4 regions of the Arthrobacter ginsengisoli genome follow, and region 1 is predicted to be linked to each of the others. Evidence: riboswitches for the same ligand, from Rfam matches in the RefSeq annotation. Region 1 holds a riboswitch; each other region holds the start of a gene.
The links. A riboswitch is a leader RNA that binds a small molecule or an ion and turns the genes downstream of it on or off. The one in region 1 is predicted to bind thiamine pyrophosphate.

Region 2: linked by a shared signal. The riboswitch ahead of J2X01_RS13955 (ECF transporter S component) and the one ahead of thiC (phosphomethylpyrimidine synthase ThiC) in region 1 are both predicted to bind thiamine pyrophosphate.
Region 3: linked by a shared signal. The riboswitch ahead of J2X01_RS01905 (bifunctional hydroxymethylpyrimidine kinase/phosphomethylpyrimidine kinase) and the one ahead of thiC (phosphomethylpyrimidine synthase ThiC) in region 1 are both predicted to bind thiamine pyrophosphate.
Region 4: linked by a shared signal. The riboswitch ahead of thiO (glycine oxidase ThiO) and the one ahead of thiC (phosphomethylpyrimidine synthase ThiC) in region 1 are both predicted to bind thiamine pyrophosphate.

What each region holds. Positions count from the first base shown of each region.
Region 1 is NZ_JAVDVQ010000016.1:57,633-65,034, forward strand. Features, by position in the region: gene ffh (signal recognition particle protein) at 1-605, shown strand, start outside; gene J2X01_RS16225 (alpha/beta fold hydrolase) at 665-1,414, shown strand; gene thiC (phosphomethylpyrimidine synthase ThiC) at 1,411-3,231, opposite strand; TPP riboswitch at 3,227-3,334, opposite strand; gene J2X01_RS16235 (amidohydrolase family protein) at 3,412-4,524, shown strand; gene J2X01_RS16240 (VOC family protein) at 4,597-5,472, shown strand; gene J2X01_RS16245 (hypothetical protein) at 5,556-5,993, shown strand; gene rpsP (30S ribosomal protein S16) at 6,195-6,620, shown strand; gene J2X01_RS16255 (RNA-binding protein) at 6,622-6,864, shown strand; gene rimM (ribosome maturation factor RimM) at 6,978-7,402, shown strand, end outside.
Region 2 is NZ_JAVDVQ010000011.1:122,083-129,484, forward strand. Features, by position in the region: gene J2X01_RS13935 (glutamate--cysteine ligase) at 1-817, opposite strand, end outside; gene J2X01_RS13940 (UDP-N-acetylglucosamine 1-carboxyvinyltransferase) at 862-2,385, opposite strand; gene J2X01_RS13945 (energy-coupling factor transporter transmembrane component T family protein) at 2,482-3,285, opposite strand; gene J2X01_RS13950 (ABC transporter ATP-binding protein) at 3,282-4,919, opposite strand; gene J2X01_RS13955 (ECF transporter S component) at 4,919-5,551, opposite strand; TPP riboswitch at 5,617-5,760, opposite strand; gene J2X01_RS13960 (heme-degrading domain-containing protein) at 5,941-6,489, shown strand; gene J2X01_RS13965 (DUF4235 domain-containing protein) at 6,550-6,813, shown strand; gene mnhG (monovalent cation/H(+) antiporter subunit G) at 6,817-7,230, opposite strand; gene J2X01_RS13975 (MrpF/PhaF family protein) at 7,220-7,402, opposite strand, start outside.
Region 3 is NZ_JAVDVQ010000001.1:407,295-414,696, reverse strand. Features, by position in the region: gene ndk (nucleoside-diphosphate kinase) at 1-232, shown strand, start outside; gene J2X01_RS01915 (vitamin K epoxide reductase family protein) at 332-1,003, opposite strand; gene J2X01_RS01910 (Rne/Rng family ribonuclease) at 1,478-4,753, shown strand; TPP riboswitch at 4,858-4,955, shown strand; gene J2X01_RS01905 (bifunctional hydroxymethylpyrimidine kinase/phosphomethylpyrimidine kinase) at 4,947-6,554, shown strand; gene rplU (50S ribosomal protein L21) at 6,908-7,216, shown strand; gene rpmA (50S ribosomal protein L27) at 7,278-7,402, shown strand, end outside.
Region 4 is NZ_JAVDVQ010000005.1:183,589-190,990, reverse strand. Features, by position in the region: gene J2X01_RS08155 (hypothetical protein) at 1-302, shown strand, start outside; gene J2X01_RS08150 (4a-hydroxytetrahydrobiopterin dehydratase) at 299-637, opposite strand; gene J2X01_RS08145 (thiazole synthase) at 653-1,468, opposite strand; gene thiS (sulfur carrier protein ThiS) at 1,474-1,710, opposite strand; gene thiO (glycine oxidase ThiO) at 1,707-3,038, opposite strand; TPP riboswitch at 3,130-3,264, opposite strand; gene thiE (thiamine phosphate synthase) at 3,291-3,983, shown strand; gene J2X01_RS08125 (ferritin-like fold-containing protein) at 3,999-4,670, opposite strand; gene J2X01_RS08120 (RNB domain-containing ribonuclease) at 4,712-6,196, shown strand; gene J2X01_RS08115 (DEAD/DEAH box helicase) at 6,498-7,402, shown strand, end outside.

The sequences.
Region 1 (7,402 bases):
TGGCGAAGAAATTCGCCGACCAGGAAGACTTCACCCTGGACGACTTCCTCGCCCAGATGCAGCAGATCCGCAACATGGGTTCCATGAAGAAGATGCTCATGATGATGCCCGGAGCGCAGAACATCCGGCAGCAGCTCGAGCAGTTCGACGAGCGTGAAATTGACCGCGTCGAGGCGATTGTGCGTTCCATGACCCCGCATGAACGTGTTGCCCCCAAGATCATCAACGGTTCCCGCCGGGCCAGGATTGCCCGCGGCTCCGGTGTGCATGTTTCCGAGGTCAACGGCCTGCTGGAGCGTTTCGCGCAGGCCCAGAAGATGATGAAGAAGATGGCCGCCGGCGGGGGCATGCCGGGGATGCCGGGGATGCCCGGCATGGGCGGGGGAGGGCCCCGCAAGGGTGCCAAGAGCGCGCCCAAGAAGAAGGCCCGCTCGGGCAACCCGGCCAAGGCCGCACAGGAGCTCAAGGATGCCCAGGCCCGCCGGGCCGAAGGCGCGAAGGCTCTTCCGACCGGTGCCGCGTTCGGCCAGCAGGGCGCGGACTTCGATCCCTCCCAGCTGAACCTGCCCAAGGGCTTCGACAAGTTCCTCGGCGGCGGCAAATAGGCCGCTGCCGGCCGAGATGTCGGCGGCCCGTTCCCGGGCCGGTGTCATAGGGTTAGACCATGTTCAAGCAGCGCGTAGTCTTCGTCCACGGGGCGGGCAGCTTCGGCGCTGCCGCTTGGCCGAAACAGCACGGGATGGCGCTGGATTATGACGCGCTGTTCCTGCGCCGCCACGGCTATGACCCGGTCGCCGAGCCGCTGGAAACGGACTTCGCCGCCGACGCCGCCATCGTCCTGTGCGCCCTGGCCGATGACGGCCGCGGCGAAACCGGCGGGCACGTCGTCGCCCATTCGCAAGGTGCCATCGCCGCGATGATGGCCGCCGTCGACCGGCCGGAACTCGTGCACTCCCTGACCCTCGTGGAACCGGCCTGCCTCTCGCTCACCGCGGATCAGCCGGCGACGGCGGCGCACCGCGCCCTGATGCAGCCGCTCTTCGACGTCCGTCAACAGCTGAGCGATGAGGATTTCCACCGCGAATTCGTCCGCCGGGTCTTCGCTGCCCACACCCCGGCCCAGGCGGCGCTTGGTGCTCCCGGCCCGGAGGACCAGCGGGAGGCGCGCCGCCTGCGCCTGCAGGCTCCGGCCTGGGATGCCCCGCTGCAGATCGTCCCGGGCGTCCCCACGCTGGTCCTGACCGGCGGCTGGGAGCCGCTCTACGAAGAAATCGCGGGCTACCTGCGCGAGACCGGAGCCCTGCACCGCATCGCGCCGGGCGGGCACCGGCCCCACGATTCAGCGGAGGGCAACCGGCTCATCCGGGGGTTCATCGCCGACGTCGGCCGGCAGCAGCACGCCCAGGCCTCCTAGCTGCCTGCGGGTCCCGCCGCGGCAGGGTCCGGCAGGTAGACCTTGCCGCCCGAGGCCAGGAACTCGGTGCTCTTGGCCCGCATCCCCGCCGCACGCGCGGCCAGCGCGGACTCCGGGTCCGCGGACCCGTATTCGTCCCGGATGTCCTGGCTGATCCGCATGGAGCAGAACTTGGGCCCGCACATCGAGCAGAAGTGGGCGGTCTTGGCCGGCTCCGCGGGAAGCGTCTCATCGTGGAAGGCTTCCGCCGTCACCGGGTCCAGGGACAGCCCGAACTGGTCCCGCCAGCGGAACTCAAATCGTGCCTTGGACAGCGCATCGTCGCGTTCATGCGCGCCGGGGTGGCCCTTGGCCAGATCGGCGGCGTGGGCGGCGATCTTGTAGGTGATGACGCCGGTCTTCACATCGTCCTTGTTGGGCAGCCCAAGGTGTTCCTTGGGCGTCACGTAGCAAAGCATGGCGGTGCCGTAGCGGGCGATCTCGGTGGCGCCGATTGCGGAGGTGATGTGGTCATAGCCCGGGGCAATATCGGTCACCAGCGGCCCCAGCGTGTAGAACGGGGCGCCTTTGCAGAGTTCCTGCTGGCGTTCCACGTTTTCCCGGACGAGGTGGAACGGCACATGGCCCGGACCCTCCACCATGACCTGGACATCGAACCCCCAGGCCCGCTGTGTCAGCTCGGCCAGGGTGTCCAGTTCGGCGAACTGCGCCGCGTCGTTGGCGTCTGCGGTGGCACCGGGCCGCAGGCCGTCACCGAGCGAGAACGCGACGTCGTAGCGGGCGAAGATTTCGCAGAGCTCGTCGAAGTGGGTGTAGAGGAAGTTCTCCTGGTGGTGGGCCAGGCACCAGCCGGCCATGATCGCCCCGCCGCGGGACACGATGCCCGTGACCCGGTCGACCGTCAGCGGCACATAGCGCAACAGCACCCCGGCGTGGATGGTCATGTAGTCCACGCCCTGCTCGCACTGCTCAATCACCGTGTCCCGGAAGACTTCCCAGGTGAGGGCGTTGGCCTCGCCGTTGACCTTCTCCAGCGCCTGGTAGATCGGGACCGTGCCGATGGGGACCGGGGAGTTGCGGATGATCCATTCGCGAGTGGTGTGGATGTCGTCCCCGGTGGAGAGGTCCATCACCGTGTCCGCACCCCATTGGGTGGCCCACTGGAGCTTGTCGACCTCCTCCGCGATGGAACTGGTCACGGCCGAGTTGCCGATGTTGGCGTTGATCTTTACCAGGAACGCCTTGCCGATGATCATCGGCTCGGATTCGGGGTGGTTGACGTTGCTGGGGATGATGGCGCGGCCCGCGGCCACTTCGGAGCGGACCAGTTCGACGTCGCAGTTCTCGCGCAGCGCCACGAACCGCATCTCCCGGGTGATGACCCCGTCCCGTGCGTAGCGCATCTGCGTGACCGTCCGGCCGTCGACCGCGCGGCGCGGCACCGGCCGGTCGCCCCTCCACTCGGCCGACGCCGCGCCCCGGCGCACCGCCGACCTGCCGTCATCGAGCAGCTCCCGTTCCCGGCCGGCGTAGGTTTCGGTGTCCGCCCTGGCCTCAATCCAGGGCGCCCGGTACGGATCCAGCCCGCGGACCGGATCGCTGCCCGGGCCGGCCGTGCGGTAGACCCGGAAGGGTGGGTTCCCAACGCCGCCCGGTGAGGGTTCCAGGGCAATCTCGGTCACCGGGACGCGGATGCCATGGTCCGGGTCCGTGGTGAAGGCCAGCGAATGGGACTTCAGCGACTGCGTGGTGGCTGCAGACTCGTTGTGGACTGACTCATTTTGGACAGGGCTGTGCTGTGTTAGTTGCGTATTCACGAAAATACTCACTTCCTTCGCCGGCATTACCCGGACAGGTTCAACGGTCGCAGGCTGCCATAGCCCGATCTCAGCCCCTGCAGGGGCACCCGTGTGGTCGTAGACGAAGCTACCACACGCCGTCCGGAGGGCCGCGGTGTGTGACGGCGCCCGGTCCGGCCGCGGTTTAGGCTGTAAGCCATGACCGGCATCTTCGAGTTCAGTGGCCCCATTCTCACCGGACCCGACCAGGAACGCCGCGGGCTCTGGTCCGTGGACGGACTGCTGACCTTCGACCGTCCGGCCGCCGCGCCGGACCTCGTCCTGGCCGGGTGGGTCATCCCCGGGCTGGTCGACGCGCACTGCCATATCGGGCTCGGCCCCGGAGGTGACGTCACCGAGCAGCTGGCGGAAGAACAGGCCCTGACCGACCGCGACGCCGGAACCCTCCTGGTCCGGGACGCCGGCGCCGTGCACGACACCCGCTGGATCCGGCAACGGGCGGACCTGCCGCGCATCATCCGCTCAGGCCGGCATATCGCCAGGACCCGGCGGTACCTCCGGGGCTTCGCCGTCGAGGTGGAGCCCGGGAACCTGGTGGAGGCCGTGCGTAAGCAGGCACGGGCCGGCGACGGCTGGGTCAAACTTGTGGGGGACTGGATCGACCGTGACGCCGGCGACCTCGCCGCCAGCTTCCCGGCCGGCACGCTCAAAGACGCTGTCCAGGCCGCCCACGACGAAGGCGCCCGGGTCACGGCCCACTGCTTCGCCGAAGACACGCTGGACGACATGCTCGATGCCGGCATCGACTGCATCGAGCACGCAACCGGCCTGCTCCCGCGGCATCTGGAGCGTTTCGTCGAGCAGGGTGTGCCGATTGTGCCTACGCTCATCAACATCGCCACCTTCCCCGCCATCGCCGCGCAGGCGGAGGCGAAGTTCCCCAGGTACGCGTCGCATATGCGCTCACTCTGGGAGCGCCGGGCGGAACGCGTCCTGGCAGCCTTCGACGCCGGCGTCACCATCTACGCCGGAACGGACGCCGGCAGCGTCATCAGGCACGGACGCATCGTCGACGAGCTCCAGTCGCTGCACGCCGCCGGGCTCCCGGCCACGTCCGCCCTCGACGCCGGCACCTGGGCCGCCCGCGCCTGGCTCGGGGCGGACGGCATAACGGAAGGTGCCAGCGCGGACGTCCTGGTCTGCGCCGAAGACCCGCGCAGCAATCTGGCCACCCTGCGGGACCTCCGGCACATCGTGTTGCGCGGAGAACTGGTCCGCCGGGACGATCCGACCCGGTTAGGAATAAATTGAAGCTTCAAGTAATTTAGAGATACATAAAGGTCATCGACGGGCGGTGGCCGACCTTAGTACCGGAGCGATCACATGACTGCAGGAAACAGCACCCAGGATCTTCTTCCCGCCGAACTCACCATGGGCACCGTGATGCTCAAGGTCGGCGACATGAAGATCATGACGGACTATTACCAGCGCGCCCTCGGCCTCGATATTGTGACCGAGCAGGACGGCGGACTCTACCTGGGCCGCAAGCAGAAGCCCCTGGTCCATCTGGCACCGGCGCCCGGCCTGAGCGTCCCCTCCCGCGGTGAGGCCGGCCTCTTCCACACGGCCCTGCTGTTCGACGACCAGACCTCCCTTGCCGCCACCGTCGCCAGCGCGGCGCAGTATGAGCCGCAGTCCTTCAGCGGCAGCGCCGACCACCTCGTCAGCGAAGCCTTCTACTTCACCGATCCGGAGGGCAACGGGATCGAGCTCTACTGGGACCGTCCCCGCGATGCCTGGTCCTGGGACGGCAAGAACGTGGTGATGGACAGCCTGGCCCTGCCGCCGCAGCGCTACCTCGAGCAGTTCCTGACCGAGGAATCCGTGCGCGGGCAGCACCAGGCGGAGGCCGGCATCGGCCACGTCCACCTGCAGGTCGGCGACGTCCAGTCCGCCCAGGACTTCTACGTCGGAACCCTCGGGTTCGAAAGGACGGCGGGCTGGCACGGACAGGCCCTGTTCGTCTCGGCCGGCGGCTACCACCACCACATGGCCATGAACGTCTGGAACAGCCGTGGCGCCGGTCCCCGCCGCGACACCCTGGGGCTGGGCGAGGTGCTGATCGAGGTACCCTCCGGTGACGACGTCGGGGCCCTCGCCGACCGCCTCAAGATTGCCGGTGTGCAGTCCCACCACACCGGAGCCGAACTGCGCTTCGAGGATCCGTGGCGCAACCGGATCCGTGTCGCCGTCCGCTGAGAGTCCGCCGGGCTGGACCGGTTAGGCTGGGGCGACGCCGAAATCAGCGGCCCAGCGCCGCCAGACATCTAAGGATGAGCTCCATGGGATTCACCGAAGTCTTTGTTTCCACCCACGATGAAGCCCTCAAGCGCGCCACCGCCCTCGACGGCGGGGCCGCCGCGGCTGCCGGGGCCGTCCGGATCGCGGATATCAGCGACTTCGAAGTCGAGCGCCTGGGCGACCTGGCCGGCACGGCCGTCCACGCCTCGGGCGCCGACTATGAACTCGCGATGGTCGATGTGGCCAGCGACTCCCTGCTGGGCGTCCCGCCGGCGATGGTCCGCGCCCTTGCCGAGCTGCTCAGCTACGAGACCGAAGGCGAAGGCGACGTCCTGGCCGACGTCGCCGACAGCTGGGCGGCTGAAGAGGACATGCCCTTCGGTGCCGAGCAGGCCGCCCGCTACGTCCGGCAGCTCGCGGAACTGGCCGCCGGCGTCGATCCCGACAGCAAGTCCGGCCTCTACGTCTGGACTTCCTGATCCACAGCCCCAAAATCGACCGGTTGCGGGTGTCAAGTCGATATCCCGCCGCTGATCTGGCACAATAAACAGGTACTCGATCTGCGTGGCCCCTCTCTCCGCGTTCGGATCCTGTCCTTTTAGAACCCCCTAGTATGGCCCGCCCCACGGGTGCAGAACGCCGGGCTCGACCCCGTTTCAGAAACAGGAGTGACCACAAAAGTGGCCGTAAAGATTCGCCTTAAGCGCTTTGGCAAGATGCGCGCACCGTACTACCGCATCGTCGTCATGGACGCACGCTCCAAGCGTGACGGCCGTGCCATCGAAGAGATCGGCAAGTACCACCCGACCGAAGAGCCCTCGTACATCGAGGTCGACACGGACCGTGCCCAGTACTGGCTCGGCGTCGGCGCACAGCCGTCCGAGCAGGTTGCGGCGATCCTCAAGATCACCGGTGACTGGCAGAAGTTCAAGGGTCTCCCGGGCCAGGAGGGAACCTTGAAGACCAAGGCTCCCAAGGCTGCCTTCGTCGCCCCGGAAAAGGGTTCCGTGATCATCCCGGAAGCCATCACCAAGAAGGCCAAGAAGGACGACGCAGCCGAGGCTCCCGCCGACGCCGCCGAAGCAGAGACCACCGAGGCTGAGTAAATTGCTGGCCGAAGCGCTCGAGCACCTCGTCCGCGGGATCGTTGACAGTCCTGAGGATGTCAAGGTCAGTGCGAAGAACAACCGCCGCGGGGACACCCTCGAAGTGCGCGTTCATCAGGACGACCTCGGACGGGTGATCGGCCGCCAGGGCCGCACCGCACGCGCCCTGCGCACTGTGGTGGCAGCACTGGCTGACGGCGAGCCGGTCAGGGTCGACGTCGTCGACACCGACCGCCGCCGGTAACGCTTTCAGCAGTATCTGTCTTAAGTCCGGCCCCTTCACCAGATAATGGTGGAGGGGCCGGACTGTTTTCCCCAGTAGACCCGCAGAAACACCAATCCCGAACAGAGGAACAGATGCAGCTTCAGGTGGCACGAATCGGCAAGCCCCACGGCATCCGCGGCGAAGTAACCGTCCAGGTGCTCACGGATGCACCCGGTGACCGCTTCGTCCCGGGGACCCAGTTCGTGGTGGAACCGGCCTCGGCCGGCCCGCTCACCATCCTCAGTGCACGCTGGAACAAGGACATCCTGCTGCTGGCCTTCGAGGAGATTGAGACCCGCAACGAGGCGGAAACCGTCCGTGGGGCCAAGCTGTTCATCGAAACTGAAGAACTCGACGACGATGACGACGACGAAGGCTGGTACGAGCACGAGCTCGAGGGCCTGGAGGTCCGCGTCGGAGACCAGGTGGTCGGCAAGGTTTCCGGCCTGCACACGCTCCCGGTCCAGGACCTGCTGGTGGTCACCGCGACGGACGGCAAGGAAGTCCTGATCCCCTT
Region 2 (7,402 bases), on a different contig from region 1:
CGTCCCATTCCCGCGACGCCGATTCGACCAGGGCGCGCACGATTACGGCGATCAGGGCCGCGTCCTCGGCCCGCAGGCAGACGTCTGCAACCCTGACCTCCACGGTGGGATGGAGCCTGGCCAGCCGGGCATCGAAATAGACCATCCCCTCATCCATCAGGACGCCGCTTTCCACCAACCTGGTCACCAGCCGCCGGTAGACCGGCAGGCTGCCGAAGATCATGGTGGGACCCGAACCGGGCCAGCGGTTCCACGCCTGGGTGCGGTAGCTTTCGAATCCGGTCTCCGCACCGTTCCAGTACGGGGAATTTGCGCTGAGGGCGATCAGGACGGCCAGCTTGTCCCGGATCCGGTCCATCACGGCCACGCCTTCCTCCGGGGACTCCACGAAGGTGTGGACATGCAGGCCGCAGGTCAGCTGGTTCCGGACCGTGAGCCCGAAGCGCTGCTGCATCGTCAGATAGCGCTGATTCGGTGTCAGGTGCGTGGCGGCGCCCTGGGGAGAGGTGGCCAGGGCCGCGACGCGGCCGCCGTGCTCGCGGGCGGCGTGGTCCGCCAGTGCCCGGGCCTGCCTGAGCTGCCGGAGAAGTTCCTGGTAGTCCAGGCATGGCCGGGTCTGGGTTTCGATTTGCTCGAGCTTGAGCTCGTAACTGAAGTCCGCACCGCCGTCGTGGACCGGTTGCTGCCCCGCGAGAACCTGGGCGTCGTCCAGCTTCGGCGGCACCAGCCCGGGCAACATGAGGTCGGCAAGGGCCAGCAGCATCCCCGTTTCGGGATCCACTATGAGCAGTTCTTCCTCCACGCCGAAGGTCCGCATGTTTCTATTGTGCGACAGGAACCGCCGAAAGGCTCGGAGAGGATTCAGTCCTGGAAATACTCGATTTTCGCGCCGATGGTGTTGAGCCGCTCCGCAAGGTCCTCGTAGCCGCGCTCGATCACGTAGATGTTTCGCAGTTCCGAGACACCACGGGCCGCGAGCATCGCCAGCAGCAGGCACGCCGCGGGGCGGAGGGCCGGCGGGCAGCCCACTTCGGCCGCGCGCCATTTCGTGGGCCCGTTGACATAGATCCGGTGCGGGTCCAGCAGCTGTACCTGGGCGCCGAGTTTGTTCAGCTCGGTCAGGTAGATCGCGCGGTTGTCGTAGACCCAGTCGTGGATCAGGGTCTGGCCGTGGGCATTCGCGGCGATGACCGCGAAGAACGGCAGGTTGTCGATGTTCAGCCCGGGAAAAGGCATCGGGTGGATTTTATCCTCGGGGGCGCGCAGTTCCGAGGTCCTGGTGGTGACGTCCACCAACCGCGTGCGCCCGTTGCGGGCCAGGTACTCGTCGGAGACTTCCAGCCGCTGGCCCATCTGCTCCAGCGTCGCGAGCTCGATTTCCATGAATTCGATCGGGACGCGGCGGATGGTGACTTCCGAGTTCGTGACGATGCCGGCGGTGATCAGGCTCATCGCCTCGATCGGGTCTTCGGAGGGGAAGTACTCGATGTCGGCGTCGACTGCGGGGCGGCCGGTGATTTTCAGCGTGGTGGTTCCCACACCCTCGATCTCGACGCCGAGCATCTGCAGGTAGAAGCAGAGGTCCTGCACCATGTAGTTGGGGCTGGCGTTGCGGATGATCGTCGTGCCGCTGCGGTGGGCGGCGGCCATGATGGCGTTTTCGGTAACAGTGTCGCCGCGTTCGCTCAGCACGAAGGAGCGGTCGTGCCCGTCCGATGGCGGCGCCTGCACGGCGTAGAAGCCGGACTTGGCATCAACGCTGAGGCCGAACTGGCGCAGCGCCTGCATGTGTGGCTGCACGGTGCGGGTGCCAAGGTCGCACCCGCCCGCGTAGGGCAGCCGGTATTCACCGGCTTCGTCCAGGAGCGGGCCCAGCAGCATGATGACGCTCCGGGTCCGGCGGGCTGCCTCGACGTCCATCGAGTCGAGGTCCAGGGCCGCGGGGCGGCGGATCTGCAGATCGTTGGCGTTGAGCCAGGTGCATTCGACGCCGATGCTGGTCAGCACCTCGACGATCCGGTTGACTTCTTCGATCCGGGCCAGCCTGCGCAGTGTGGTGGTGCCGCGGTTGATCAGGCTGGCGCACAGCAGGGCGACGCCGGCGTTCTTGCTGCTGTTGACGTCGACGGAGCCGGACAGTGTGCGGCCGCCCTCCACCCGGAGGTGCGTCATGGCGGGCCGTCCCACCTTGACAATGCTCCGGCCGAAGATCGCCTCTAGCCGCTGGATCATCTTCAGGCTCAGGTTCTGCTTGCCCTGCTCCATTCGGGCAATGGCACTCTGGCTGGTTCCCAGCTCGGCAGCGAGCCGCCCCTGGGTCCAGCCCTTCTCGCCGCGGGCGGCGCGGAGCAGGGCGCCAACGTGTTCAGCAGTCTCTTGAGTCATCCGACGAAAATATCACGCATGAGTTATTAACCCCCGACATTTCCGCCGGAGTGCCGCCAGTCTCACAGGAATACCCGCGCCGTGCGATAACCCGCGCTACTGCCGCGCGAGGAAGACCATATTCCAGGTCCCCGCCGCCAGGGCCGAGGCGACGGCGGCGCCCGCAATCAGCAGCCCGCCCAGGAAGACCCACGCATCCAGTCCGCTGAAGGCCGACTTCCGGGCCCAGGTCCGTGGTGCGTCGCCGAAGCCCCGGGCCTCCATGGTGACGGCGAGCCTGGAGGCGCGCCGGACGGCCTGCACCAGCAGCCCAAAGCTCTGACCCAGGGTGGCGCGCAGCCGCTGCAGGGGATTCCCGTGCGAGCCCACGCCGCGGGCGCGGCGCGCCATCCCGATGGTCTGCCATTCTTCGGCCATCAGCCCCACCAGCCGCATCGCGGCCAGTGTCCCGAGGACGAAGCGGTGCGGCAGTTTCGCCTTCTGCGCGAGGGCGTCCGCCAGATCCGTGGGGTCGGTGCAGCTCATCAGCAATACGGCCGGCAGCGCGATGGCCAGGCCGCGGAGCATAAAGCCCAGGCCGAGTTCGAGGGATCCCTCGCTGATCGACCAGATCCGGGCGTCGAGCAGGATACTGCCGCTGTCCGGCGCCAGGATCGTGGTGCTCCAGCCGCCCAGCGCCGCGGCCAGGATCAGCGGCCAGCCGCGCTGCCAGAGCAAGCCGACGGTCAGCCCGGCCAGCGGAAGCAGCGCCAGTTCGAAGGTCAGCGCCACCGAGGCGGACACCCAGTCGATGGACAGCGCCAAGACCATCGTGACGAGCATAACGGCGGCAAACTTCGCCAGCGGGTTGGCCCGGGTCAGCACGGCATGGTTGCCGCGCAAGGTCAGTTCCTGCCTCATGATGCCTTGATCTTCCCTTCTTCGCGGCCCGGTTCCAGACCTTCCGGTTCCCGGTGTTCGGGGGCCCGGAGGCTCAGCTCGGTGCCGCCAAGGACCTGGCTGAATTCGGCATCGTGCGTCACGGACACGACGGCGGTGCCGTCGTCGAGCAGTTCGGAGAGGAACGAGGCGAGTTCGGCCCAGGTGTTGGCGTCCTGGCCGAAAGTGGGTTCGTCCAGGACGAGCACGCGGGGATGGGCGGCGAGGACAGTCGCGACCGACAGGCGCCGCTTTTCCCCGCCGGAGAGCGTGTAGGGGTTGGCATCCACCAGCTCCGTCAGCCGAAGCCGCTCCAGCAGTTCGTCCACGCGGTCCCCGCCGCGGCCCAGGTGCCGGGGCCCGAACATCAGTTCGTCGAGCACCCGGCCGGTGACGAACTGGTGCTCGGGTTCCTGGAAGACGGTCCCGATCCTGGCGATCAGCTGTTGCGCCTTCCACTTGTAGGGATCGATTCCGGCGCCGGCGCTGAGGTCCAGGGTGGCGGAAACCCGGCCGGATACCGGTGCGAGCAGGCCGGCGAGGGTCAGCGCGAAAGTGGACTTCCCCGAGCCGTTGGGGCCCGTGATGGTCAGCGCCTCCCCGGCGCGGACCTGGGCGGTGATGGCGGACTGCACGGGCTCCGGCGGGACCGGGCGGAAACCTCCGCGGAGTCCCGCCCGCCGCGGCCGTTCGCGTGACACGGCCAGGTCCTCAGCCGCCAAGAGCAGCTGCCCCGCAGATGCGGCACCGCCGGGGCCGGCGGCCGGGGTGCCGGTCCGGGTGCCCCGGGGCCGGGTCTGCGGCACGTACCCGGGAACCCAGACCCCGGCCGCGGTGAGCATGTCCCGTGCCTGAGCCAAAACCCGGTCCGGCGGCCCATCGATCAGCACGGCCGAGTGCGTGGCCGATCCGGGCTGCAGCACCACAATCCGGTCCACGAGGTCCTTCCAGATGGAGACCCTGTGCTCCACCACCACCAGGGTGGCCCCGGTCTTGGCCAGGCAGCGGCCGACCGCGTCGCGGACTTCCAGGACACCGGCCGGGTCCAGGTTGGCGGTGGGTTCGTCGAGCAGGATCAACCCCGGGCGCATCGCCAGGATGCCGGCGAGCGCCAGCCGCTGCTTTTGGCCCCCGGAGAGCGACGACGTCGGGTGGTCCAGCGGCAGCCTGCCCAGCCCGACGTCCTCCAGCGCTTCGGCCACCCGCATCCAGATGTCAGCCGGGGGCACGGTCAGGTTTTCGGCGCCGAAGGCGACGTCGTCGCCCAGGCGCGAGAGCACCACCTGGGTCTCCGGGTCCTGCTGCATCAGTCCGGCCCGGCCGCGCTGGGCCCGGGGCGGGGCGCCGTCGATCAGCAGGCTGCCCGTCTCGTCCGCGTCCTCGGCGTCCGCCGGTGCACTGCCAGCGGCCCCGGCGGAGCTGTCGCCGAGCACCCCGGCGAGGGCATGAAGCAGCGTGGACTTACCGGCGCCGGAGGGGCCCAGCAGCAGGACCCGCTCCCCGGGCCGGATGTCCAGGTCCAAGCCGCTGACGGCGGGCCTGGGCCTGCCGGCGTGCCGCCAGCCCCAGCCCCGCGCGGTGACCGTGGCTGGGCGCACTCCGTGGTCGGCGGGCATCAGGAGAAAACGGGCTCCGTGGCCGCCTTGCGGGAGGCGAAGGAACTCAGCACCCCGGTCCTGGCCAGGCCCCGGGTGGCGAGCCAGGACAGTCCGCCGGCGATCACGGCGCCCGAGATGGCGGTGAAGATGATGTACGCCAACTTGTCGCCGCCGGCGTACGCGATGTTCCAGCCCCACGGCAGGAACGAATCATTCAGCCCGCAGAACAGTCCTGCACCAGCCCCGGCCAGCAGCGATACAGGCAGGTTGAACTTCTTGTACATGAACGCGGCGAAGACCAGTTCGGCGCCAAGGCCCTGCAGAACGCCGGAAATGAGCACCGTGGTGCCGTACTGCGAGCCCATGATCAGCTCACCGGTAGCTGCCACGGTTTCGCAGAACAGCGCGGCGCCCGGCTTGCGGATGATGAGCATGCCCAGCACCGCCGGAATCATCCAGCCGCCGGCATAGAGCCCGGTCAACGGCGGATAGAACGCGTTGACCGGGGCGGAAATGAGGTTGGCGCCCTGGGACCAGGCCCAGAAGATCACGCCACCGGCCACCGCGATCAACGCGGCCACCACTATGTCCACCACACGCCAGTTGTAGCTGCGTCCGGTGAGCGTCTGCCGTGCAGATGTATCAGTCATGTCGTCCTCCTGAGGAACAGGAGGGGAGAGTGCCCCGGGTCCGCGGCTTCCGCCGCCACTCCGGGCCCTCTGAGAACTCGACTCCCTTGCGCCGGTACTAACCGGATCAGGTTCGAGGGTCTGCGGCTGTCCGCACTCTCAGCGCCCACCTGCGGTTTCCCCGGATTCCTCCGGTGATGCCCGACGGCGGCGCTCCCCTGTCGTATTTAATATCGCCCTTATGGGCGTGGCCCAGTTTACACCTGTCAGGCCGTGATTTCCGGGGCAGCCGTCACAATCCGCGGGCTGCGGAGCCGGTGACCGGAGAACGCACTGCTTGGTAGAGTCGGCTAGGCAATGGGAACACCGGACGCCGCCTCCCGGCGGCCGACTAACGGAAGCCGAAAACCTTGACCGATTCAGCAGCGCCTTCCCCCGGCTACGACCCGGACTCCGCCGACGAGCAGCCGCACGGATCCCTGGCGGCGCTCATCGGCCGCATCCTGGCTGAAATCGACGAGCTGCAGTTCCCGTCTTTCAGCAAGGACGACGCCCTGGACCTCGGCCTCCGCCTGGTCGAACTCGGCAGGCAGCGCTCCCACCCGATTGCCATCGACATCACCAAAGGTGAGCAGGTGCTCTTCCACGCGGCGCTGGCGGGCGCCACCCCGGACAACGAACGCTGGATCAGGGCCAAACAGCGCACGGCCGTGCGCTACGAAGTCCCGTCGCTACTGGTGGGCCTTCGTGCCCGGGCTGCCGGCGGGCGGATCGAGGACAACGCCTGGTTCGACCAGACAGAGTTTGCCGCCCACGGCGGCGCCTTCCCCATCTACGTGCGCGGGACCGGCATGGTAGCCACCGTCACGGTATCGGGGTTGCCGCAAAAAGCCGACCATGAGCTGGTGGTGGAAGCCCTCTCCGAAATCCTCGGCCGCCCCGGGACGCCGGGACGCTAGGCCAGCCTGTCGGGCGCTAGGCTAGGGGCAGCCCTGTTCCTCCCGCAAGGAGTCCGAAGAATGAACATTCTCATCAAACTGCTCGGCACCGGCGTCAGCCTGCTCGCCGGCTATGTCGGCACCAAAGTCGTTGACACGGTCTGGGAGAAATCCACGGGCACCAGGCCGCCCAAGGGCGACGACGACGATGTGCCCACCACGCTGCGCTCGGCCCTGACCTTCGCGCTGATCTCGGCTTCCGTCAATGCCATCATCCAGGTCCTCGCCAACCGCGGCACCCAGCGCGCGATCACGCGTTACGCCAAGTCCCAGGACATCGTCTAGCGTTCACCGCCCGTCGGTGACGCCGTCGTCGTCGTCGGTGAAGCCGCGCGTACCCGCCGCCTGCTGCACCACGGCCTCCAGCTCGTCCGTGCTGAGCAGCTCCGGGTGCAGGTGCTTGGTGCGGTACCCGGCCCGGCCCACCATGTGGGCCGACACGGGCACGGTGAGCAGCTGGAAGATCCAGGCCAGCACCAGAACCGGCCAGACCCACCAGGTGCGCATCTGCAGGCCCAGCGCGACGAGCAGCAGGAACAGCCCTAGCACTTGCGGCTTGGTGGCTGCGTGCATCCGGGTCATCAGGTCCGGAAAGCGGAGCAGTCCCACCGCCGCGGCGAGCGACATCAGGGCGCCGACGACCAGAAAGACCGCCGAGACGGCGTCGATCACGGCATCACCGGAAAATGTCTCAGGATTCACGCGGTTTCTCCCGACGGTCGGCTACGAAGCGGGCCACCGTGACGGAGCCGACGAACCCGATCAGGGATACCGCCACCAGCAGCATGAGGTTGTTCAGGTGCCGGTTGACGGCCATGTCGATGCACAGTGCCGCTCCCACGATCGCCAGCAGCACGTCCGCGGCAAGCACCCG
Region 3 (7,402 bases), on a different contig from region 1:
CGTCGAGTTCATGCTCAGCGGCCCGGTCGTCGCTGCGATCTTCGAGGGCCACCGCGTGATCGAGGGCTTCCGCACGCTCGCCGGCACCACGGACCCGACGACGGCGGCTCCGGGCACCATCCGCGGCGACTTCGGCCGCGACTGGGGCCTGAAGGTGCAGCAGAACCTGGTCCACGGCTCGGACTCCGTGGACTCCGCGGAACGCGAGATCAAGATCTGGTTCCAGGGCTAAGCTCCGGGATGCAGCCGCGCCACCGCGAGGTGACAGTTAAGGCCAATGAACGCGCGCGTTCATTGGCCTTAACTGTCACCTCGCGGCGGTTGTGCGTGCTTAGTAGCCGGACGTTCCGATGAAGACCTGGATGAAGGCGAAGAAGATGGAAGCGACCACGGCGATGTAGAGCAGCGCCGTAATGATCCAGCCGGAGTCGCCGAGGATCCGGGTGGGGCCGGCGGGGAGCTTGATCACGCCGTGGGTCACGTTGCGGACGGTGACCCAGACGAACAGTGGAATCATCGCCGCCCAGACGACCATGCAGAACGGGCAGAGGATGTGGATGGAATACAGCGCCTGCGACCACAGCCACACCACGAAGGCGAAGCCCAGGGTCACGCCGGCCTGCAGCCCCAGCCAGTACCAGCGGGCGAAGCTGGCTCCCGCGAGCAGGCCCATGGCGGTGGTGATAATAATGGCGAACGCCACGATGCCCATGAACATGTTGGGGAAGCCGAACACCGATCCCTGCCAGGTCTGCATGACCTGGCCGCAGGAGATCCACGGGTTCACATCGCACACGGTCACGTGGCTGGGATCCTTGAGGACCTCCAGCTTTTCCAGCACCAGGGTCCCGGAGGCAAGCCAGCCCACGACGCCGGTGATCAGCAGGAGCCACGCGAACGGTCGGTCGCGGGTCATCGGGGGCAACGGCCGTTCCGCAGCCGATGCGCTGGAGCTTCGCTGCTGCGCGGCGGCCTCGCCGGTGGCACTGGAGATGCTGGGCATGGAATCAATGTCCTTCGGATCGGGTGCGTCTGGCCCGATTCTATCGCCGGAGGCCGAATGAAGTCCGGGATGCGTCGCGCCGTCACGAGTGATTCGGTACACGGTGTGGGCCGGATGGCTTGCTTACGCCTCCTTTGACGGGTCCTGTGAGACAATGAACGTGGCTGGAACCCGATCCACATCCGGATTCCGGTCCGGCGACTTTGTTCCCAAGACCGCCAATGATGAGCAGGGAGCTACGGATCCTCTGATCCGGGCTGTCCCGCAATGCCATTGGACGGCACCTGGTTGTGGCGTGTAGATCAACGGGTTTCAGAACAATTCCGCCGGCCCTCCAGGGCTGCCGCACCCCACTGCCGGTGCGAACCTGAGGGTATCCAATTGACTTCTGTCAATGCCTGCGGGTGTTGACAAATATTTGCCCCAACGGGTGCCGGATGTGGCGGTACGTCAGGGGCAGGAGTGTCGCCACATATGGATAATGACCAGGTTGTAACAGGCAACGAAGACGCGCTTGTCACGAACGAAACAGCCGGCGAAACAGCGGAAGCCGTGACTGCAGCCACGCCGCCGAAGCGGCCGGTCCGGACCCGCCGCAAGCCGCTCCCCAAGACCGGCGCGGCCGCTGACACAGCAGCGGCTACAACTGTCCCCGCCGAGGGCCCGGTCCCCGCCGAGCACGCAGTCCCGGCCGAGGGCGCCGCGGCTCCGGCCGCCGAGGCCACGGCCAAGGCCCCCGTCCGCCGCTCCCGCGCCCGCAAGGTCGCTGAACCGGCCGAACCCCTTCCGGCCTTCGCCGCCGACGCCGCGACTCCCGCCGCCGGGACCCCGGCGGCAGAGACAGCGGCGGCAGAGACAGCGGCAGCCCAGACCGCTGAGGCCCCCGTTGAGAAGCCGGTCCGGCGCCGCGCCAGCCGCGCCAAAACCGCAGCCCCCGTCGTGGAAGCCCCGGCCGCCGAAGCTCCGGCAGCGGAAGCCGTGGCCGCGGCGGAAGCCCCCGTGGCCGCTGCCGCCGGTGCCCCGGCGCCCGTGGGCGCCGGCGCCGAAGCCCCCGCAGTACCGGCAGACGAGACACCGGCCGAAGCAGCCTCCGCGTCCTCGCTGTTCCTGGAGCCGGGAGCGGTCACCTCGATGATTTTCCAGGCGCCCGACCTGACCGCCGTCGTGCGCCCGGCCCCGGCCCCGGCGGCCGTCGCCGTAGCAGACGCTGACGAAGAAGAAGAGGGCGAGGAAGGCGAGGACGCCGGCAGCCGCCGCCGGCGCCGCAGCCGCGGCCGCCGCGGACGCACCGGCCGCGGGGCCGACAGCGAGACCGGCGCCGGGAACGACTCCGAAGCCGCCGGAGACGAAGAAGAGGAAGGCTCCGAGGAGGCGCTCGAAGAAGGCGTCACGTCGCGCCGCCGCCGTCGCCGCCGCCGTGGTGACCAGGACCTGGAACTGACCGGCGGGGAAGGCGACGATCCGCCCAACACGGTGACCCGCGTCCGTGCACCCCGTGCGGCTGCCGAGGCGCCGGTCAACAACCGCGTCACATCCCTGAAGGGCTCCACCCGGCTTGAGGCGAAGAAGCAGCGCCGCCGCGAATCCCGCGACACCGGCCGCCGCCGCACCGTCATCACCGAAGCCGAGTTCCTGGCCCGGCGCGAATCGGTCGACCGCCAGATGATCGTCCGCCAGCGCGACGACAGAATCCAGATCGGCGTCCTCGAGGACGGCGTCCTGGCCGAACACTTCGTGTCCAAAACCCAGCAGGATTCCCTGATCGGCAACGTCTACCTGGGCAAGGTCCAGAACGTGCTGCCGTCCATGGAAGCCGCCTTCGTCGACATCGGACGCGGCCGCAACGCCGTGCTCTACGCCGGTGAAGTCAACTGGGAATCCGTGAACCTCGAGGGCAAGCAGCGCCGGATCGAGAACGCGCTCAAGTCCGGCGACTCCGTCCTGGTCCAGGTCACCAAGGACCCGGTCGGCCACAAGGGCGCCCGCCTCACGAGCCAGATCTCACTGCCCGGCCGCTACCTCGTGTACGTACCCGGCGGTTCCATGACCGGCATCTCCCGCAAGCTGCCCGACGTCGAACGCAACCGCCTCAAGCGGATCCTCAAGGACCGGCTGCCGGAAAACGCCGGCGTCATTGTCCGCACCGCGGCCGAGGGCGCCTCCGAGGAAGAGCTCACGCACGACATCAACCGCCTCCGCGCCCAGTGGGAAGGCATCGAGGGCCAGTCGACCTCCACCAAGATCCTCGCCCCCGAGCTGCTCTACGGCGAACCCGATCTGACCATCAAGGTGGTCCGTGACGTCTTCAACGAGGACTTCTCCAAGCTGATTGTCTCCGGCGAGGAAGCCTGGGACACGATCGAGGCCTACGTCACCTACGTGGCGCCCGACCTCGTGGGCCGGCTGGAGAAGTGGACCAAGGACACGGACATTTTCGCGGCCTGGCGCATCGACGAGCAGATCCACAAGGCCCTGGACCGGAAGGTCTTCCTGCCCTCCGGCGGCTCCCTCGTGATCGACCGTACCGAAGCCATGACCGTGGTGGACGTCAACACCGGCAAGTTCACCGGCAGCGGCGGAAACCTTGAGGAAACCGTCACCAAGAACAACCTCGAAGCCGCCGAGGAGGTCGTCCGGCAGCTCCGGCTCCGCGACATCGGCGGCATCATCGTCATCGACTTCATCGACATGGTGCTCGAATCCAACCGCGACCTTGTGCTGCGCCGCATGGTCGAGTGCCTGGGCCGGGACCGGACCAAGCACCAGGTTGCGGAAGTGACGTCGCTGGGCCTCGTGCAGATGACGCGCAAGCGGATGGGCACCGGGCTGCTGGAAGTCTTCGGCGAACAGTGCGAAACCTGCGCCGGCCGCGGCATCGTCACCCACGACGAGCCGGTGGAGCACCGCCGCGCCAACGTGGTGGCCGCCGAGCACCACATCCCGCGGACCGAGCACCAGCCCGCCGCCCGGGTCGAACGCAAGAGCCGCCGCCGCGGCCGGGGCGGCCAGGGTGCGGAGGAGCAGTCCGTCCCGGCGGCAGTCCACCCCGAGCCCACCGAGGCCGAGCGCCACGCCAAGGCCGAGGCAACCCGCGCCGCGCTGGCGAATATCGCCGCAGCGGCGCACGCCGCGCACCTGCACGACGGCGAGGCAGCCACCGCTGCCGACGCCGCGACCCGCCATGCCGCTGTCGAGGCAGCCGTCGAGCTGGCCGCAACGGAGGAAGCAGCCGGACGCCCCGCCGCCGTGCTGACGTTCGGCGGCGAGCAGGTCGCCCTGCCGTTCGTCGAGCACCCCGACCAGGCGAGCACACCCGCGCTCACCCTGGACCTGCTGACCGAGGCGTTCGCCCACCTGGGTGAAGCCGAGGCCGCCCCGGAACCCGCAGCCCCGGCAGCAGCCCAGGAACCGGCGGCAACGGCGGCCGCCGCCCCGGCCGCCCGGACGGCGGCGGTCGCTCCGGCGCGCACCGGCGGAACCGGCCCGGGACGCGTCCAGGCGCCGGGTTCCCAGACCGAGGCGGACACCGAGGCTGGCACCTCGCGTGCCCGCCGCGGCCGCCGCAACCGGAGTGCCAGCCGCGCCCAGGGTGCAGCCAACGAGACCTCGGTGGAACAGCGGCGGGAAACCCCGCACGCCGCGCCCGTGTCAGTGCACGAGGCCAAGGTCCCGGCGGCACAGCCGGCCGCCAAGCCTGCCGCGAGCGAGCCGATCATCCTCGGCGTCGGCGTTCCGGCCTCGGAGCTCTAACGCGGGAACAGTTCAACCAGGCCGCGGGTGCGGTCCGGACTGCGTAGCAATACGGGCAGTTTCGGGCCGTGCCCGCGGTTGCGTTAAGGGATCGGGCTAGGCTGTTACCTGACACGGGGTGCCGCGCATCGGGCCGGCTGAGATCCAGACCCGTTGAACCTGTCCGGTTAGCACCGGCGAAGGGATGTCTCCCATGACCATCGCCTCATCGTTTCTTCCGCCTGTCCCTGCCGCTTCCGCCTCCCGGATCCCCAGGGTGCTGGCGATTGCCGGCTCCGATCCCTCCGGCGGCGCAGGCATCCAGGCCGACCTCAAGAGCATTGCCGCGCACGGCGGCTACGGCATGGCGGCCATCACCGCCCTGACCGCCCAGAACACCCGCGGCGTCAGTGCCGTGCACGTCCCGCCGGCGTCCTTCCTGACCGCCCAGCTCGACGCCCTCAGCCAGGACATCAGCATCGACGCCGTCAAGATCGGGATGCTGGGGGAGGCCTCAGTGATTGACGCCGTCCGCGGCTGGCTCGAAAAGGCCCGGCCCGGCGTCGTGGTCCTGGATCCCGTGATGGTGTCCACGAGCGGCGACCGGCTGCTGCGGGAGGCCGCAGCCGATGCACTGCACACGCTGTTGCCGTTCGCGGACCTGATCACACCCAACCTCGCCGAGCTCGCGATCCTGCTCAACGAGCCCGTCGCCGGAAACTGGGCCGGGGCGCTGGAACAGGGCAAGCGGCTCGCCGCCCTCACCGGCACCACGGTCCTGGTAAAGGGCGGCCACCTCGACGGCGGCAGCGGCACCGGAAACCCCGGTGACCGCAGCAATGACGGCGGCTGCCCGGATGCGCTGGTCAACACCGTCGGGCTCCTGGCCCAGGACCTCGTGGTGGTGCCGGGGGAGCGGGTGCCCACCCGCAACAGCCACGGCACCGGCTGTTCGCTGTCCTCGGCGATCGCCACGGTGCAGGCCAGACTCATGGGACAAACCGGAGCCGGGGACTGGGAGGCTGCGCTGCGCGAGGTCAAACCCTGGCTGCGGGAGGCCCTCCGCGCCTCGGACCGGCTCGACGTCGGCACCGGCAACGGCCCGGTCCATCATTTCCACCACGTCCAGCAGCACACCCAGGAGCATGGCCAAACCAGCCGCGTCCCCGCCGAGGGCGCCTTCGCCGCCGCGCTCCGGGACGCGGCAACCGCCGACCTCGAAGCGATCCACGGCCTGGACTTCATCAAGGCCCTGGCGGACGGGTCGCTGCCGGAGAAGGAGTTCGCCTACTACCTCGCCCAGGACGCGATGTACTTAAACGGCTATTCCCGGGTCCTGGCCCGCGCCGCCGCCATCGCGCCCACGGAGGCCGAGCAGCTCTTCTGGGCCCGGTCCGCCCAGAACTGCCTCGAAGTCGAGTCGGAGCTGCACCGGACCTGGCTGAGCACCCGGACGGCCGACGGAACGCTGGGGCCGGTCACCAAGTCCTACGTGGACCATCTGCTTGCCGCCTCGGTCTCCGGCAGCTACGGGGTGCTCGTGGCCGCTGTGCTGCCGTGCTTCTGGCTCTATGCCGAGGTGGGGGAGACCCTGCACGGGCAGTTCCTCGCCGCCGGCGCCCCGGACGCGCACCCTTATGCGGTGTGGCTGCGCACCTACGCGGATGCGGAATTCGCCGCCGCCACCCGGCAGGCCGTCGCCTATACCGACGCTGCGGCGCGGGCGGCGTCGGCGGGCGAACGGGACGCCATGACGCTGGCCTTCCGGCAGTCCGCCCGCTACGAGGTCGAATTCTTCGACGCGCCGCGGCTGCACGCCTGACCGCGGGAGCCGGGGGGAGCCTGTACGATAGGTGGGCACGGTTCCGGAAGTCGTTACAGCGGGCTCTGTCCATACAGAGTTGTGACTACCACGTTCTTCACGTCGGAACCAGCCTCATTTGCGGCCGAAGGCAAAATTAGCGTAGTCTAGATCTTCGGTGCTTACGCCAACACTTGGGTTATGACCTTGAGGACGCTCCACTTGATTTCGAGTGCGATTGTCCACGGGATAGCTCATGGGTTCCCCCGGGGAATCCACCGGCGTAGAGGCACAGCGTGAGCCGGACCAGAAACTTTGGACCCAGGTTCCGCACGCAAATCTAGTAATAAACGTCGAGAGAAGTGAGTTCCCCAGTGGTGTACGCGATTGTCCGCGCAGGCGGCCGCCAAGAGAAGGTTTCCGTTGGAGACTTCGTTACCCTGAACCGCGTCCCCGGTGGAGCCGGCAGCACCTTTGAGTTGCCCGCACTGCTCCTGGTGGATGGTGACAAGGTCACGTCTGCAGCTTCGGACCTGGCCAAGGTAAAGGTTACGGCTGAGATCCTTGAGGACCTTCGCGGTCCCAAGATCGTCATCCAGAAGTTCAAGAACAAGACCGGCTACAAGAAGCGCCAGGGTCACCGTCAGGAATTGACCAAGGTCAAGATCACCGGTATCAAGTAACTACTCGTTACTGTTCAGGTTTTCAGCAGATTCCCCAGAATTTTAAGGCAGGCATTTCCAAATGGCACATAAAAAAGGCGCGAGTTCCACTCGCAACGGTCGTGACTCGAACGCCCAGTACCTCGGCGTCAAGCGCTTCGGCGGCCAGGTAGTTTCCGCAGGCGAGATCATCGTCCGCCAGCGTGG
Region 4 (7,402 bases), on a different contig from region 1:
TGCTTTCCCTGATTGTGGTTGCCCTGGTGACCGTGGCCGCGGGCTTTGTGGTCTGGGCCAATGACAAGCGGCACGCCAAATACGGCATCGCGGTGCCGGCGGGGATATCACTGGCCGTCGGAATGCTGAGCTGGATCATCTTCATCGCGGCAGGGCTGGGCTACCAGCCCGGGCTGACCTGGATTCCGTGGGTGCTGCCCATGGTCCTCGGCACCGCCGCCGCCGTGGCGGCGGTGCTTTACCTGGGCAAGACCCGCACCCGGCGCGACACCGCCCGGCTCACCGCCATCCTGCGCTACTAGCCGGTCCGGGACCGGCCGGGCTCGGCGGTGGCGCCGATCCGCGCTGCGGCTGCGCCGGCGGCCGTTGCGGCCGCGACGTCCCGCCGCGTGACGGCGCCCCCGGCGTCGTGGGAGCTGTACCGGAGGAAGACCCGGTTGTAGCGCCAGTCCAGATCCGGGTGGTGGTGTTGTTCTTCGGCCAGGCGTCCGACGGCGGCGATCAGTTCCAGCGCCGCGGCCGCCGTCGGCACTTTATAGACCGTGACGAGACCGCCGGACTGGTATCGCCAGTCCGGCAGCCCGGTCAGGGCCGCTTCGACCTCGCCCTCGTTGAGGATGTCCTCCGTGGCTGCCATGGCAGGCTCCTTTGCCTAAAGGAATTCGGCCCGGCCCTCCATAGCCGAGGAGGCCAGCGCATGCTCCCGGCGAGGGATCCTGCCGGCCCTCTTTGCCAGCCTACCGGCGATCACCGCGTGCTTGAAGGCCTCCCCCATCAGCACCGGATGCTGCGCCCGGGTTACGGCGGTGGCCAGCAGCACCGCGTCACAGCCAAGCTCCATGGCCAGGGCCGCGTCGGAGGCGGTGCCAATCCCGGCGTCGAGGACCACGGGCACCGAGGCACGCGAGACGATCAGTTCGATGTTGTGCGGGTTCAGGATGCCCAGCCCCGTGCCGATCGGCGCTCCCAGCGGCATCACCGCGGCGGCGCCCAGGTTCTCGAGCCGCAGGGCCAGCACCGGGTCGTCATTGGTGTAGGCGAAGACCTTGAATCCGCGGCCGACGAGCTGCTCCGTGGCCTCGACGAGTTCCACCGCATCCGGCAGCAGGGTGGTCTCGTCTGCGATCACTTCCAGCTTCACCCAGTCTGTTTCGAGGGCTTCGCGGGCCAGCTCGGCAGTCAGCACGGCGTCCTTGGCGGTGAAGCAGCCCGCGGTGTTGGGCAGCACCCGGATATTGTTCTCCAGCAGCAGCTGGAACAGCGACCCGGCCTCCGCCGGCGAGTAGCGTCGCATCGCCACCGTGGTCAGTTCCGTGCCGGACGCCAGCAGCGCGGCCGCCAGCCCGTCCAGGCTCGGCGCCCCGCCGGTGCCCATGATCAGGCGCGACCCGAGCTGCACGCCGTCGACGGTGAACGGGTCCGCTGCCGCGGGGGAAGCTTCCGGGGCCGACGCTGTGGCGTTCGCCATGCTGCTCATCCTCCCTGCACCGCCGTGACGAGTTCGATGTCGTCGCCGTCGGCGAGCGCGGTGCCGTGCCACTGGCTGCGGGGAACCACTTCAGCGTTGCGGGCCACCGCGACCCCGAGTTTGATGCCGTCGGCAGACTGGCCGTTCGGGGCCAGCGGCCGGCCGGTGACCTGGCTGACCAGGGTGCCCACGGAGGCGCCGTCGGCGAGCGTGCGCCCGGTTCCGTTGAGGGTGATATTCATAGCGTTTCCTTGCTGTGCTCGGGGGTGGAAGGGGTGTTCCGGGATGGCGTGCTCCGCGGTCCGGCGGCCGGCGCGCCGTTGTTCGTGGTGTTGTTGCTCCTGGTGCTGCTGCCCCCGGTGCCTGCGGCACGGGGACCGGCAGCGAATCTGTCCGGCCGGAAGCGCGCCCAGCGGGGGTCCGCGACGCCGTCCAGCAGCTGCCGGCAGATCTCCGCGGCGGCGGGCGTGAGCAGGATTCCGTGCCGGAAAAACCCTGTGGCGATGATCAGCCCCGCAACGTCCCCATGGCTGCGCTGGTCCGCCACGCGGCCCAGCAGCGGCGCGTTGTCCGGGGTCCCCGGCCGGGCCCGGGCGGTGGCTTCGAGCAGTTCCAGTTCGGCGACCGCGGGGACCAGCTGCTGGGCGTCGCGCAACAGCTGGTAGACGCCGCCGGCGGACACGGCCCCGCCGGCCGGGGCCGATGCCCGGCTGCCGCCACCGAGATCGTCCTCCCGCGCGGTGGCGCCGATCACGACCGTGCCGTCCTGCCGGGGAACGATGTAAACCGGCACGCCGCGGACGAGTCCCCGCACCGTTGCGGTCAGCAGCGGCCGCAGTTTCTCCGGCACGCGGAGCCGGAGGATGTCCCCGTGGACCGGCCGCAGCGGCAGCCGGAGCCCCTCCGGCAGGCCGTCGAGCTCGGCGGCGCCGAGGCCGTTGGCGACAATCGTCTCGCGGGCCCGGACGGAGCCGCCGCCGGCGAGACTGGCGCCAGCCACCCGCCCGTCCTCCCGGAGCAGCCCGGCGGCCCGCCTGTTAATGGTGTGGGACTGAGTGTCCGCGGCCAGGAGTTCCCCGATCCGGGCGAGCAGCCGGCGCGGGTCCACCTGGTGGTCGGCGGGAATGTCGAAGGCACAGGAGATGCCCGGGCTCAGCAGTGGCTCCCGGCCGCGAGCCGCCCGGACCGTCAGCGGCTCGACGGCCAGGCCGTACGACTGCTGGACGGTGCGCAGGTCCGTGAGCGCCCGGCGGTCCGCCGCGTCGGCCCCCACGGCGAGGGTCGGCGTCGTGAGGTATCCCGTGCCGGGGCCATCGACAGCGCCGGTGTCCGTTCCCGGGGCCCCGCCGGGCTCCAGTCCGGCTGCGAAGGCCGGCCAGAGGCGGGAGGACTCCAGCATGAGCTCCAGGAGGGCCTCCTCCTGGTAGTGAAGTTCACTCACCGGGGCGAGCATGCCGGCGGCGGCCCAGCTGGCGCCGCTTCCGGGGGCGTCGTCGATCAGGGCGACCGATCGGCCCGAGCGGCGCGCGGCCCAGGCGATCCCGTGGCCGATGACGCCGCCGCCGATCACGGCGACGTCGTAACATGGGCCGGCTGCGGCGTCATCAGCGGCTGCAGCTGCCGCTGCGTCGGTGCCCGCGGCCACGCCGCGGGCGGAGGTCTCGTCCAAAAGGATTCCTTCCCTACGCCGGTACTAACCGGATCAGGTCAAGCGGTCGGCTCTGATGCCCTCTCAGCCAGCCGGTGCCGGACGCCAAGGGCGTGGACGGACGCGGCGGGCTCCCGCGGTACTTGCCCAGTTTAGAGGAACTAGGCTGGACCCATGAGCCCGGATGCCCTCCACACCACTGCCCGCCTTTACCTTTGCACCGATGCCCGCCAGGACCGCGGGGACTTCGCCGACTTCGTGGACGCGGCATTTGCCGGCGGCGTCGACATCATCCAGCTGCGCGACAAGTCACTGGAAGCGGCCGAGGAACTGGCGTACCTGGCAGTCCTGGAACAGGCGGCCCGGCGCCATGACCGGCTCTGGGCCGTCAACGACCGGGCGGACCTCGCCTCGTTCTCGGGCGCTCCGGTGTTCCACATCGGGCAAAAGGACATCCCCCTCGGAGCCGCCCGGAAATTCCTCGGCCAGGACGCCGTGATCGGGCTGTCCACCCACAGCCCGGAGCAGGTGGACGCAGCCATCGCCGCGTCCCCCGGCCGCAACGGCCTGGACTACTTCTGTGTCGGACCGGTCTGGGCCACTCCGACGAAGCCGGGCCGCGCCGCCGTCGGGCTCGGACTGGTGCGCCACGCGGCGGACGCGATCCGCCGGGCCGCGGACCGGGACGGTGCCGGGGCGGACGTGGTGCCGTGGTTCGCGATCGGGGGCATCGACCTCGGAAATGTGGAGCAGGTGGTGGACGCCGGGGCGCGCCGGATCGTGGTGGTCCGCGCCATCACGGAGGCCGACGATCCGGCCGGCGCCGCCAGAGCCCTGCTCGCGGCACTCGACGCCGCGGGGAACTGAGCCCGGTCCCCCGACTCAGCCGGTCAAACCGAGTTCTGTCATCCGGCGTGAATGGTTCGCCGCCACTTCCGCCATCATCCCGCGGACAAGCTCCTCGGACCGTTCCTCATCCGCGCCGATCAGGCCGCCGACGAACGAGTGCTCAAAACTCACCCGCTGCGCCTGGGTCAGGGCCTCCCCGAGCAGGCGCCTGGCCCACAGCGCCAGCCGCGAGGCCAGCCGCGGGTCGTCGGCAAGGGCCGTCCTGAGCCGATCGCGGAGCACCGCGGTGGCCCCCTCATCGGCCTGGACCTGCTCCACCAGGGCCCGGGTCCCGGCATCGACGTAGCGGGAAATGGCGCGGTAGAAGTCGGCGGACACGGTGTCGATCACGTACGCCTTCATGAGGGATTCGTACCAGTCCGCGGGGCGGGTGCGTTCGTGGAAGTGGTCCACGGACGGCTGGAACGGCAGCATGGCAGCCTCAACGTCCTGGTCCATGGCGTCGAGTTTGGCGCTCACGAGCTCGTAGTGCCGGAACTCGATCACGGCGAGCCGGCCCAGCACCGCACGGTCGTGCAGCGTGGGGGAATACCGTGCGTCGGAAGAGAGCCGCTCGAACGCGGACAGCTCGCCATAGGCGATCACGCCCAGCAGATCCCTGAGGAAGCTGTAGTAACTGGCGGGATCAGCCGGCGATGTGCTCATGATCCAAGACTAATGGCGCAAATGAAGCTAATCTGATTTTCGTGTCCCATCATCGCCTGACCCCGAGCGTCCACCAGCAGAAGAACCAGCTTGCCGAGGCCCTCAACGCGCTGCGCACGACGCTGGAACTGCCGGGGCCCTTCCCCGAGGACGCGCTCCGGGAGGCCAAGGAGGCAGTCGCCGGGCACGAGCTGCCGGAGCTGGATTTCACCCATATCGAGTTCGTGACCATCGATCCGGCGTCCTCCACCGACCTGGACCAGGCCCTTTTCATCGACCGTTCCGGCGAGGGCTACAAGGTCTTCTACGCGATCGCCGACGTCCCCTCCTTTGTGGCCCCCGGCGGGGCGCTCGACGCCGAGACGCGCCGCCGCGGGCAGACCTTCTACACCCCGAACGGCCGGATTCCGCTGCATCCGGAAGTCATCAGCGAAGAAGCCGGAAGCCTGCTGGCCGGGCAGCTGTGCGCCGCCTTTGTCTGGGAGTTCGAGTTGGACGCCGCCGCCGAGGTGTCCGCGGTGCTGGTCCGCCGTGCGACCGTCCGCAGCCGGGCCAAGCTCAGCTACCGCGGTGTGCAGGCCGAGCTCGACGCCGGCACCGCCGCACCCGTCCTCCAGCTGCTCCGGGAAGTCGGGATGAAGCGGGTGGAGCTGGAACGCCTCCGCGGCGGGGCCAGCCTGAACATGCCGGAGCAGGAAATCGAACAGCTGCCCGACGGCGGCTACCGGATTGTCGCTGCACCGCCGCTGCCTGTGGAGGACTGGAACGCCCAGATCTCCTTGATGACGGGGATGGCCGCCGCGGGAATCATGCTGGCGGGCAAGGTCGGCATCCTGCGCACCATGCCGCCGCCGGATGAAGCCTCACTCGGACATTTCCACCGCCAGACCAGGGCTCTGGGCAAGCCCTGGGACGGCGCGATGAGCTACGGCGAATACCTGCGCACCCTTGACCCCACGGACCCCCGGCAGCTGGCGATCGTGCACTCGGCCGGCATGCTGTTCCGCGGAGCCGGCTACACACCCTTCGACGGAACGGTTCCCGGGGCCGCCGTCCAGGCCGCCATCGGCGCCGCCTACGCCCATTCCACGGCCCCGCTGCGCCGGCTCATCGACCGTTTTGTCCTGGTCATCTGCGAGGCGCTGAGCAACGGCACGGCTGTGCCCGACTGGGCCCGCGCCGCGCTGCCGTCCCTTCCCTCGATCATGGCCGCGTCGGACCAGCTGGCCGCCAAGCTGGAGCGCCTCGCGCTCGACACCGTCGAGGCAGCGCTGCTGGTCAACCACGTCGGCCAGGAGTTCGACGCCGTCGTGATCTCCGGCTCCAAACCCGGCAAGAACGGCCGGAACGGCAACGGCGGCGCCAGGCCGGGCAACGGAAGCGGGCCTTCCGGGATCGTGCAGATCGCCGAGCCCGCGGTGACGGCCCGCTGCCCCGGCGAACTCGAACCCGGCACCGAGGTCCGGGTCCGGGTTCTCTCTTCCGACATCGCCACCCGTGAGGTCCGTCTGGAGCTGGTGGGCTGAGCCAATCGGCAGGGTTCCCGCGCGCCGTCTGCGGTCACCGTCGAGGTTCCGGGCCGCATACAGCTAGACTGGGAAGGTAGATATGGATGCCCGGTCGTTGATTTCCTTGATTTTCGAATTCAACAAGCCCGCCCCTACGCGATCTTGAGATAGACCCGCTGGTCCCCAGTGCCAGCATTTAGATAGCCCGCGATCGGCTTCCACTGGATTTGCTTGCGCGCCTGAGCGTGCTCCGGAACGGCCACCCGGCCGGCCCCGTTGAGCAAGCAGCGCAGCCCAAAATGAATAAGGAAACTCCCCCGTGAGTGAATTGCACACGCACCAGCTTCTGACCGACGAATCCGGAACGGAAACGCTCGAGCCGGAAGAGACCATTATCTCGGACGAGAAGCCGCACGAGATTGCCGAGAAAACCTTCGCCGACTTCAACGTCCGCGCCGACATCGTGGAGTCGCTGGCCGACGCCGGCATCACCCACCCCTTCCCGATCCAGGCCATGACCCTGCCGGTCGCCCTGAGCGGTCACGACATCATCGGCCAGGCCAAGACGGGCACCGGCAAGACCCTCGGCTTCGGTATCCCGGCGCTGCAGCGCGTCGTTGGACCGGACGATGCGGGGTATGCCTTGCTCCCGGCTCCCGGCGCCCCGCAGGCCCTTGTAATCGTGCCGACGCGCGAACTGGCCGTCCAGGTCGCCAATGACCTGCAGAACGCCGCCCGCAAGCGCAACGCCCGCATCACCACGATCTACGGCGGCCGTGCCTACGAGCCGCAGATCGAGGCCCTGCAGAAGGGCGTCGAGGTTGTTGTCGGTACCCCCGGCCGCCTCATCGACCTGTACAAGCAGAAGCACCTCGTGCTGAAGAACGTCAAAATGGTCATCCTTGACGAAGCCGACGAAATGCTGGACCTCGGCTTCCTGCCCGACGTCGAAACCCTCATCGCCGGCACCCCCGCCGTCCGCCAGACCCTGCTGTTCTCGGCCACCATGCCCGGCCCGGTCGTCGCCATGGCCCGCCGCTATATGACGAAGCCGACCCACATCCGCGCCGCCGACCCGGACGACGAGGGCCTCACCAAGCGCGACATCCGCCAGCTGATCTACCGTGCCCACAGCATGGACAAGATCGAGGTCGTCGCCCGCATCCTGCAGGCCCGCGGCCGCGGCCGCACCATCATTTTCACCAAGACCAAGCGCACCGCGGC